DNA from 3 places in the Actinoplanes sp. NPDC051475 genome. Region 2 is predicted to be linked to each of the others. Evidence: riboswitches for the same ligand, from Rfam matches in the RefSeq annotation. Region 2 holds a riboswitch; each other region holds the start of a gene.
What was found. Region 2 has a riboswitch for cyclic di-AMP ahead of AB0368_RS31825 (NlpC/P60 family protein). Riboswitches for the same ligand answer to the same signal wherever they lie in the genome.
Positions count from the first base shown of each region.

Region 1: another riboswitch for cyclic di-AMP. It lies ahead of AB0368_RS23165 (NlpC/P60 family protein); the one in region 2 lies ahead of AB0368_RS31825 (NlpC/P60 family protein).
Region 3: another riboswitch for cyclic di-AMP. It lies ahead of AB0368_RS35185 (transglycosylase family protein); the one in region 2 lies ahead of AB0368_RS31825 (NlpC/P60 family protein).

Region 1 is NZ_JBFAZZ010000011.1:167,870-171,041, forward strand. Features, by position in the region: gene AB0368_RS23155 (glutamine amidotransferase) at 1-332, opposite strand, end outside; gene AB0368_RS23160 (MurT ligase domain-containing protein) at 365-1,585, opposite strand; cyclic di-AMP (ydaO/yuaA leader) riboswitch at 2,051-2,218, shown strand; gene AB0368_RS23165 (NlpC/P60 family protein) at 2,225-3,022, shown strand.
Region 2 is NZ_JBFAZZ010000019.1:56,890-60,061, forward strand. Features, by position in the region: gene AB0368_RS31820 (sigma-70 family RNA polymerase sigma factor) at 1-141, shown strand, start outside; gene AB0368_RS31825 (NlpC/P60 family protein) at 216-1,145, opposite strand; cyclic di-AMP (ydaO/yuaA leader) riboswitch at 1,188-1,324, opposite strand; gene AB0368_RS31830 (DUF3817 domain-containing protein) at 1,533-1,862, opposite strand; gene AB0368_RS31835 (hypothetical protein) at 1,876-2,304, opposite strand; gene AB0368_RS31840 (DUF6158 family protein) at 2,384-2,629, shown strand; gene AB0368_RS31845 (DUF1360 domain-containing protein) at 2,644-3,172, shown strand, end outside.
Region 3 is NZ_JBFAZZ010000025.1:53,271-56,442, forward strand. Features, by position in the region: gene AB0368_RS35170 (DUF2064 domain-containing protein) at 1-259, shown strand, start outside; gene AB0368_RS35175 (response regulator) at 326-748, shown strand; gene AB0368_RS35180 (Hpt domain-containing protein) at 759-1,142, opposite strand; cyclic di-AMP (ydaO/yuaA leader) riboswitch at 1,319-1,497, shown strand; gene AB0368_RS35185 (transglycosylase family protein) at 1,499-2,143, shown strand; gene AB0368_RS35190 (GNAT family protein) at 2,262-2,744, shown strand; gene AB0368_RS35195 (hypothetical protein) at 2,843-3,049, shown strand; gene AB0368_RS35200 (cellulase family glycosylhydrolase) at 3,135-3,172, opposite strand, start outside.

The DNA.
Region 1 (3,172 bases), on a different contig from region 2:
CACTGGGCACCCTTGGCGAAGAAGGAGGCGCCGAAGAGCTGGTAGCCGGCGCACACCGCGAGCACCGCCGCACCTTGCGCCACGGCCCGGTGCAGGCCGCCGTCGGCGATCAGCCGCTGGGCGGCCAGGGCCTGCGGGCCGTCCTCGCCGCCGCCGATGAGATAGATGTCGGCGCTCGCGGGCATCGCCTGGTCGGAGCGCACCTGGTAGGTCTCCACCGGGATGCCCCGCAGGGCCGCGCGGCGCGCCAGGATCAGCATGTTGCCCCGGTCGCCGTACGTGGACAGCAGGTCCGGGTAGATCCAGACGATCCGCAGGGTGCTCTCACTCATGGTTTTCCTTTTGTTCTCCGCTGCGGGCAGGCTCAGTTGACACGGTCCAACTCCGCTCGGATGTCCTGGAACGCCGTGTAGTTCGCGATCACCTCGAGGCGCCCCGGCGGGGTGGCCTGGATCGCCTCCTCGAAGGTCTTAACGTGCCGGAAGGGCACATCGTTCACCTCGAGGCGTACGGCGAGGTCGTACGCGCGGTCCCCGGTGATCAGCACGGGCCGCCCGCGCAGCGGCGAGAAGTCCACGTCGTACAGCCACGAGGTGTCGAATCCGTCGGGGTCGCGGGCGTTGATGGAGAGCAGCGTCGGCGCCACCTCGGCCATGTCGAACGCCTCGAGCCAGCTCGCAGGGTTCTTGGCCAGCAGCAGCCGGATGTTGCGCCCGTCGCGGTCCACCTGCGCGTAGCGACCGGCCACAGAGGCCACGCCCGCGAGCCGGGGTGCCGCCTCTATGGGGCGTACGCCGAATTCGGCGGCGACGGCGAGCGCGGTGGCCGCGTTGCCGAGGTTGACCTGGCCCGGCAGCTGAAGCTTGACCAGGTGCCAGTCGCCCCTGGGGTCGAGCACGCCCTCGTCCTCGACCGTCCACTGCGCCTGCGGCCGGCGCAGCGGGCATCCCGTGCACCACCAGTCGCCCTGGGCCCGGTTGATGGGGGAGCCGCACTCGGGGCAGACCCACGAGTCGTCGGTCCAGCGCTGGCCCGCGCTGAACCAGACGACGTGAGCCGTGTTCACGGCCGCCCAGACCACCATCGGGTCGTCGGCGTTCGCGACCACGTGCACGTCCGGGTGGGCGGCGAGGGCGGTGCGCCACATCTGCGCCATCATCGCCACCTCCTTCGCCCGGTCGAGCTGGTCGCGGGAGAGGTTGAGGAGGGCCACCACGCGGGGGGTCGTCTCCTCGATGACCCGGGCGAGGTAGTGCTCGTCGACCTCGAGCACGGCGAACGGGGTGGAGCCCGCCTTCGCCAGCGCGGAGGTGTGCCCGGTGGGCATGTTGGCGCCGAACGAGTTGGTGGCGACCGGGCCCAGGACGCCCAGTGCCGCGGCCGTGAACCGGGTCGTGGTCGTCTTGCCGTTGGTGCCGGAGACAAGGGCGATGGCCCGGCCCGCGGCGAGGTTCCGCAGCAGGTCGGGATCGATCTTGAGGCCGATCCAGCCGCCGATCACCGATCCGTCGCCGCGTCCCGCGGCCCGCGAGAGGGCCGCCGCCGTGCGCGAGACGGAGCTCGCGACCTTGGCCCGCAAGGGCATCTTCCCGTCCGTCACGGCGACGAGGGTACCGGAAACGGACACTACGTCGAGTGGCGCCGGGTGCGACGCCGCCCGCGGTCACCGGTGCGGGGGGCGGCTCCGCCGAAAGGTTGATCGGGATAGGTCGTCCGTTGCCGTGTTTGGGCCGGTGGGGATGTTTGCGGGGGCATTCGCCCGACCTGTGCGCCGTCCTTGATCGCACCGCCCGCGGCTTTTTGTGTGTTCTGTTTCACCCGTAACCTTCAGCTGTCCGTAAGCATTACTGCGCGTAGCGTGGCGGCATTTGTCACAGGTGGATCACAAATCGGACACTGTCCACTGTGCCAAATACGAAGAGTCACGAGGGGCCGCCCCACGGTGGATCGAGAAATCGGGTAGGCAGGGTGGGCCGGTGAGCGACCGCCCACCGCTCGCACTGCACGGATCACGCCGAGCCCTGCCCCGGTCCGTACGGTGCGACCACGAAGCAAGTGAACGACCATAAAGGCATACGGGGGCAGGGACGGGGGACCCATTTCCGGTCCATCGGGTCGCAGGACCCGGGGGACCTCGGGGTGAAGCCGCCACCGGCGGCCGGGCATCCTTCCCGCCCGAACCCGACAGCTAACCTCGCAGGCGTGCCGGAGGGATATCTCTACCGTGCACGAACGCAGTTCGAGCCGGGGCCGCCGCATGTCCGTCGGCACCGGAACCGTCGCACTGTCCCTGGGTCTCTGCCTCTGCGCCGGCCAATTGGTCGCGACGCCGGCAGCATCCGCCGCCCCGATCACGGCGGCCGCTGCCGCGAAGGTGAAGCCGAAGGTCACCGCTTCGTACAACAAGCGGACGGTGTCCTGGGGTTCCAAGGTCCGGGTCACCACCAAGCTGATGAATCCGCGGACCGGCAAGAAGGTGGTCCATGGTTGGGTCCGCCTGCAGTCCAAGATCAACGGCAAGTGGAAGACCTGGCAGAACAAGCACGTGACGACCGGGACCGTCGTCTTCAACACCCAGCCCGGCAAGACCGTCTGGTTCCGTACGTACTACGGCGGTTCGCGGGGCATGGTGCCCAGCGCCAGCAAGCCGGTCAAGATCACGGTCAGGACCAGCGGCGCGAAGATCCTCGCCGAGGCCAAGAGGCACAAGGGCGCGCTCTACAAGTACGGCGCGGCCGGCCCCAAGCGCTTCGACTGCTCGGGTTACACCTTGTACGTCTACAAGAAGGCGGCGGGCAAGAAGCTGCCGCACAAGGCGAACTCGCAGCAGCACTACGGCAAGGGCGTCAGCAAGGGCAGCAAGCAGGCCGGCGATCTCCTCGTCTTCCGGTCCGGGTCCTACGGCACCCACGCCGCCATCTACGCGGGCGGCGGTTACATGTGGGCCTCCCCGCACACCGGTGCCCGGGTGCAGAAGCAGAAGATCTACGGCAGCAACTACGTCGTCCGGCGCATGGTCTGACGACAATGCAATAAGCAGTACGGCGGCACACGACAGTTCAGTGGGGCGCGACCCGGTTCGGGTCGCGCCCCACTGTCATGTCCTCCACTTCTCCCTCCACTTCCCTCCCCAAGGTCGACCCGAGCGCTCGGGTATGCCCTTTTTCGGCGG
Region 2 (3,172 bases):
CTCGAGGACGGTCGCGAGCACTCGCTGACCGAGGTCGCGTCGCGGTTCTCGCTCTCCCGCGAGCGCATCCGCCAGCTCGAGATCCAGGCCCTGGGCCGGCTGCGTGAGCTGGCCCGCGCCGAAGGCCTTCAGGCCGCGTAACCACTTCCCCCAACAACGCCGAAGGCCGGTGCCCCTCGCGGGACACCGGCCTTCTGTCGTGCCGGGGCGCGTGATCAGGTCACGCGGCCGTAGCCGTACGGGGTCATGATGTCGATCGTGCGATGCTTCACCGGCTCACCGGCCCGTGAGGCGTCGATGATCTTCCCGCCGCCGACGTAGAGCGCGACGTGCCCGAGGTTGCGGTAGAAGACCAGGTCGCCGGGTTCGAGCTGGGACCGGCTGATCCGCCGGGTGGCGCTGTACTGGGCCGCGGCGTTGTGCGGCAGTGACTTGCCCGCCTGACTCCAGGATCGCGAGGTCAGGCCCGAGCAGTCGTACGTGCCGAGCCCGTCGGCGCCGTACTCGTACATCTTGCCGATCTGGGCGAAGGCGAACCGGACCACGACGCCGGCCTCGCCGGAGACCGACGGGACGTTGCCGGTGTAGCTCGAGCCCTTCTCGGTCGCCCGGCCGTACGCTGCCTTGCGCATGGCGTACAGGTCCTTGAGCTGGCCCTCGATCTTCTTCTTGCGGGCGGCGAGCTCGTTGACCTCCGCGGTCTGCTTCACCTGAGTCGTCTTCAGTGCGGCCTGACGCTCGTTGTAGTTCTGCGTCGTGGCCGTGTACGTGTCGATGTCACGCTGCCGGTTGCGCGACAGCTGCTCGAGGATGGACATCCGGTCCATCAGGTTGCTGCTGCCCTCCAGCACGACGTTCATCGTGCCGACCTTGCCGGTCTTGTACGCGGACGCCGCGATGACGTTCATCTGCGCGCCGGCGGCCTGGAGGGCCTCCTTGGCGGGTGCGAGTGACGCGGCGAGCTTCGTCTCGTCGTCCTTCGTCTTCTTCAAGCTGATCTTCATCTTGTTGTAAGACTCGACGACGTCCTCGAGCTGGTTCGACGCCTTCTCGATCTTCTTGTTGATGTCACCGGTCGAGGGCGCCGCGTGTGCAGCCGGCGCGACGGTGCCGGTGATCACGATCGCCAGGGCGGCGACCACCATGGTGCGTAGCCTCGTTCGGGCGTGTGGCAACGGTACGTGGCCTTTCTTCCGCTGGGCCGCCTACCGGGTTAGCTGACGGATTCGGGCGGGAAGAAGGCCCTACCGCTGACGCGGATTCACCCCGGATGCTGCTTCGGTGGTTCCCCGGCTCGCCGAGACGGTCGCGGCGAGCCCCGGGGGATGGGGTCACCGTTACCGCCGTCGAGGGATTCGGCGGCGCTGGCCGGCGCCACTTGAGGGTATGGCTGCGGACCGGACCAACCGCATCAACTTATCGGCGATCTCAATTAACACAAGAGCCGGAAGAGTGACTTGCGCCAATTATCACAAATATGGGAATGATCCCGATAACGGGCTGCGATTCAACGCTTTCGCAGCGTGACCCTTCTATTTCTGCGCCATCGCGGGCGGGGTGTCCATCCCCTGGACGGCCCACTTGTGGGAGACGACCCGCTCGGCCCAGAACGAGAAGAAGGGGATCGTGCCGGCGAGCATCACCAGCAGCATCCTCCCGAGCGGCCAGCCGGCCCGGCGGCTCAGGTCGAAGGTGGCGACGAGGTAGATCATGTAGAGGAAACCGTGGACGGGTCCGACGGCCGCGACCACCGTGTCGTTGTGGCCGGCGTACTTCAGCGGCATGCCTACCAGCACGAGCACGATGAGGACCACGCCGACGATCCAGGCGATGATCCGGTAGCGGGTGAGGGCTCCCTGCACGGTCCACGTCCTTCTACTTGGTGCTGCTCTTGCGTCCGGGGTAGTCGCCGGGCCGGGCGCCGGGGTGGGCGTTGAGCCAGGCGAGGTAGTCGTTGTAGGCGTCCAGTTCGGGGTCGTCGGCGGGCATCGGCTGCGCGCCCACCGGCACGCGTACCGGCCGGCGCACCGTCACGGGCGTGTCGCCGCCGAGCGCTGCCGCCGGGGCCTCGGCGGGCTCCTCGGGCGCCTGCGGGCCGGCTCGGAGCTCCTGCTGCACCTCGCGCACCCACAGGAAGACCACGAAGAGGGCGAAGACCGGCCACTCGAAGGTGTAGCCCCAGCTGAGCGTGTTGCCGCCGGTGGCGCGGCTGAACTGCCACCAGCCCAGGCCGAGAAAGCCGATCACGAGCGCGAGCGCGACCACATGGCGCGCGATCCACGCCGGGGTCCACAGCCCTCTCATGGGTCGAGCGTACCCAGCGGGGGTTTGACGACAGGCGGCACGGGCAACCGTTGCGGGAACCACCGAGAAGGGAGAGATCATGAGCGACCCCGAGGTCGACGACCGCGTCGGCACCGAGCAGGGCATCGACCCCGCCGGGCTCGCGGACGAGGACCTGATCCGTGAGCTGGGGAGCCTGCACCGTACGCGGCTGCAGACCCTGCGGCACGGTCCGGACGCGGCGCTCGCCAACCACCTGCGCCGTACGGCCGAGCTGGAGACGGAATACCTCGCCCGGCACCCCGGCCGCGAGGTGGACCCGCACCGGCTCACCCAGGACTTCTGAGAGGACCCGTGCGCATGACCTCCTCGGTACGCGGCCGGTTCGAACGATTGCGACGGCAGTACGCCCCCCACGAGCACCGGCCGCTGGACGGGTACGCGGTGACCATGAGCGCCTTCGGCGTACTCGCCGGCAGCCTCGCCGTCGCCGCGAAGGTGACCGGACGTGTGGTGCCGGATCGCCCGGCCGTGTCGGACGTGGTGCTGATCTCGATCGCCACCCACAAGCTGAGCCGGCTGATCGCCAAGGATTCGATCACAAGCCCGCTGCGGGCCCCCTTCACCCGGTACGCGGAACCCGGCGGCAGTGGCGAGGTCAACGAGGAGGTCCGCGACGATGGCAACTCGATCCGCCACTCGATCGGTGAGCTGGTCAGCTGCCCGTTCTGCCTGGCCGTCTGGGTGGCCACCGGGCTGACCAGCGGCCTGGTGTTCGCGCCGAGGCTGACCCGGCTGGCCGCCACAGTGTTCACCGCGACGGCGGCGTCCGACTTCCTGCAGATGGCGTACTCGCTGGCCAAGGAGGCAGCGGAGGGCGACCACCAGG
Region 3 (3,172 bases), on a different contig from region 2:
CGGCCCCGGGAGCGGGAGTGCCTACCTGGTGATCGCGGCGGAGGTGAGCGCGCGGTTGCTGGGTGACGCCTACGGGCTGTTGCGCAGCTTCGATGCGGTGATCGGCCCGACCAGCGACGGCGGCTGGTATGCGTTCGGCCTGCGGGAGCCGTCCCGGGCGCCGGAACTCGAGCCGCTGACCGACTCGGGGACCCTCATGCTGGCCGCGTTGCGGCTCGGGCTGCGGGTGGCCCTGCTGCCGACCCTGCCCGTCCCGTGACCCACCGGCACAAACGCCGGTCGCGGCACGGTTCGTGCACTTAGGCTGGGTCGCAAGGAGGCGAGAATGACGAACCTTTCCGGTCACGCCACGGTCCTGATGGTCGACGACGACGCCGACGTCCTCGAGACCACGGCCCACATGCTCGCCGCCCGGGGCTTCCGCGTCTTCACCGCGCTGGACCAGGAGTCGGCCATGCAGGTGTGCCGGGAGCAGGAGGGCCGGATCGACGCCCTCATCGCCGACCTGTCGTTGCCCGGAGACAGCCGGGGCGACCTCGCCCGGGCCATCAGCGCCGTGTATCCCCGCATGCACGTGATCTACATCAGCGGGATCCCCCGGCATGTCGCCCTGGCCCAGGGGCTCGTGCGGCCGGATGCGCCGTACCTCGAGAAGCCGGCACAGCCGAGCGTCCTGGCCAGTGTCCTGCAGAGCCTCCTGGCCGAGAACGTGAGCGCGACGGCGCCGGCGAACTGGTGGGACGAATGATCCCTCTCGGTCAACGCACGGCCTCCTGCTGAAGGTCACCGGCGATGCGGGTGCACACCGGTGCCACCCGGCCGTAGGCGCCGTGGATGCGGTCCAGCGTCGCCCGGGGTTCCAGGAGGTGGCCGTCGCGCGCCGCGTCCTCCAGCTCGCCGAAGAGATCGGTCAGCTCGGCGGCGCCGATGTTGGCCGCCGATCCCTTGAGGGCGTGTGCCTGGTCCTGGACGGCGGCGAGGTCCCCGGCGGCCAGAGCCTCGGCCAGCCGCTCCAGAGCCGGCGGCGTCTTGACGGTGTACGACGTCAGCAGCCTGACGAGCAGCGCGCATTCCGGCCCACCGGGTTCGGGCCCGGTGATCTCGAGGAGCCGGGCGCGGACGGCGACGGCAGGATCTTCCATGATCCAACGGTACGGCCGATGGCCCGCTTCGCGGTGATTATCCCGGTTCGAACGACACCTCGGAGAAAGATCAATCCGGTCGCAAGGGTGTAAACAACGTCACGTTCGGCCCCGGAAGTTTGCGATCGCCCGGGGGGAAGTGGCTACGGTCGGCCGGTCCGCAGATGCGGGCCCCGCGGTCGGTAACGCCGAGTCCTGCCGCCGACCGGGCCGGGACCTCAACCGACAGGCATGGAGCGGGGGACCCACAGGTTCCACGGCGCGCAAGCCGCGCCTCGGGGTGAAGCCGCCACACGCGGCCGGGCTCCTCGGCCCGAACCCGACAGCTGACCTCGCAGGCGTGGAGGTTTCCTTTCATGGCACAGATCCGCAAGCAGTCCCTGCGTGCCCTCGGCCTGGTGGTCGCGGGCGCGGCCGGCACCGCCGCCCTGCTGGGCCCGGCATCGCCGGCAGCGGCCAGGTCCAGTGTGAACTGGGACGCCGTCGCGCAGTGCGAGTCCGGCGGCAACTGGAGCATCAGCACCGGCAACGGCTTCTACGGCGGCCTGCAGTTCAGCCGCAGCACCTGGAAGGCGTACGGCGGCGGCAAGTACGCGAGCACGGCGAACAAGGCGAGCCGCGCGGAGCAGATCCGCATCGCCGAGAAGGTCCTCGACGGCCAGGGCATCGGCGCCTGGCCGGTGTGCGGCAGGAAGGCCGGCTCCTCGAAGTCCTACTCGGGCAGGAACACGTCCGGGGCCTCGTCGAAGTCGTCCTCGCACAGGAGCACGACGCACAGGAGCACGACGCACAGGAGCACGACGCACAGGAGCACGACGCGCAAGAGCACGCCGGCGCACGCGACCGGCAAGTCCTACACCGTGCGCTCCGGCGACACCCTGGCGAAGATCGCGAGCAGCCACCACGTCAAGGGCGGCTGGCGCGCGCTGTACCAGCTGAACCGCGGTGAGATCGGTGGCAACCCGAACCTCATCTTCCCGGGGCAACGCCTGGCCCTCTGAGGCCTGGCGGAGACCGGCCCGGCCGCCCTTCCCCCGTGGGGCGGCCGGGTCCCGCCACACCCACCACTATGGAGGGACAACAGCACCGCCGGCTTGCGCGTACCGGCATGATGTGCGCATGAGGCTGGTCCCGCCGACCACAATGCTGGCGGACTCCGCGGCGCCCTGGTTCGACCATCCCCAGGTGCAGCACTACCTGGGCGGGCGGGACTGGTTGCCCCGCATGCTCGCGATCGCCGAGCGCGGCGGCGGTGAGGTGTTCCGGGGCCACCTGGTGCTGCGCTGCCACGCGTGGTTCGGCGTGGACGCGGCCGGCGAGGTGGGTTTCATCGGCGGCGACGTGTACGCCGACGGTCGCGGCCGCCGCTCCATGGGCCTCGCCTTCGTGGTCGACCCGCGGCGCTGGCACGAGGGCCGCGGCCGGGCCCTGCTGCGAGCGGTCGTCGACAACGCCGAGCTGTCCGATGTGGATGAGTTCTTCTGCGGCATCGATAAGGGCAACGCGCCGAGCCGCGCGTGCTGTGCCGCCGCCGGGTTCACCCCCGACGGCGGCGTCACCCGTGAGGGATTCGTGTACTACCGGCTGCGCCGGGATCAGTGACAGGTTCCCGTACCGCTGTCGGTGCGCAGCCACCGCTCCTGCGCCGAGCCGGCGGCCATGGAGATGTTCGAGTTCAGGCGCGGGGCCGGCGGCTGTCGGTGCTCGACCTGGCGTCGATGGACGTGGTGGGGACCGCCGAGACGGCGAGCGTCGACGACCGGGCGGCGTGGCTCGACGGCGCGACGCCCGCGTACACCCTGCGGGACAGCGCCGGCACTCCGGCGGTCTGGTCGGTTCCCGCCGACGGTACGGGCCGTCCGCGGCTGCTCGTGCCCGGCGCGGAATCCCCGGCGCCGCCGGCCTGAAAGAAATGTGGGGAACGCGGGCAACCTTTCCGGCCCGGCGGAGCACTGAAGGGGTGTTCGCCCGTGGGAGGGCCGTTCCCGGACCTCACCGGCCCTCCCGCGGGCGCTTCCAGGCGGCTGTGC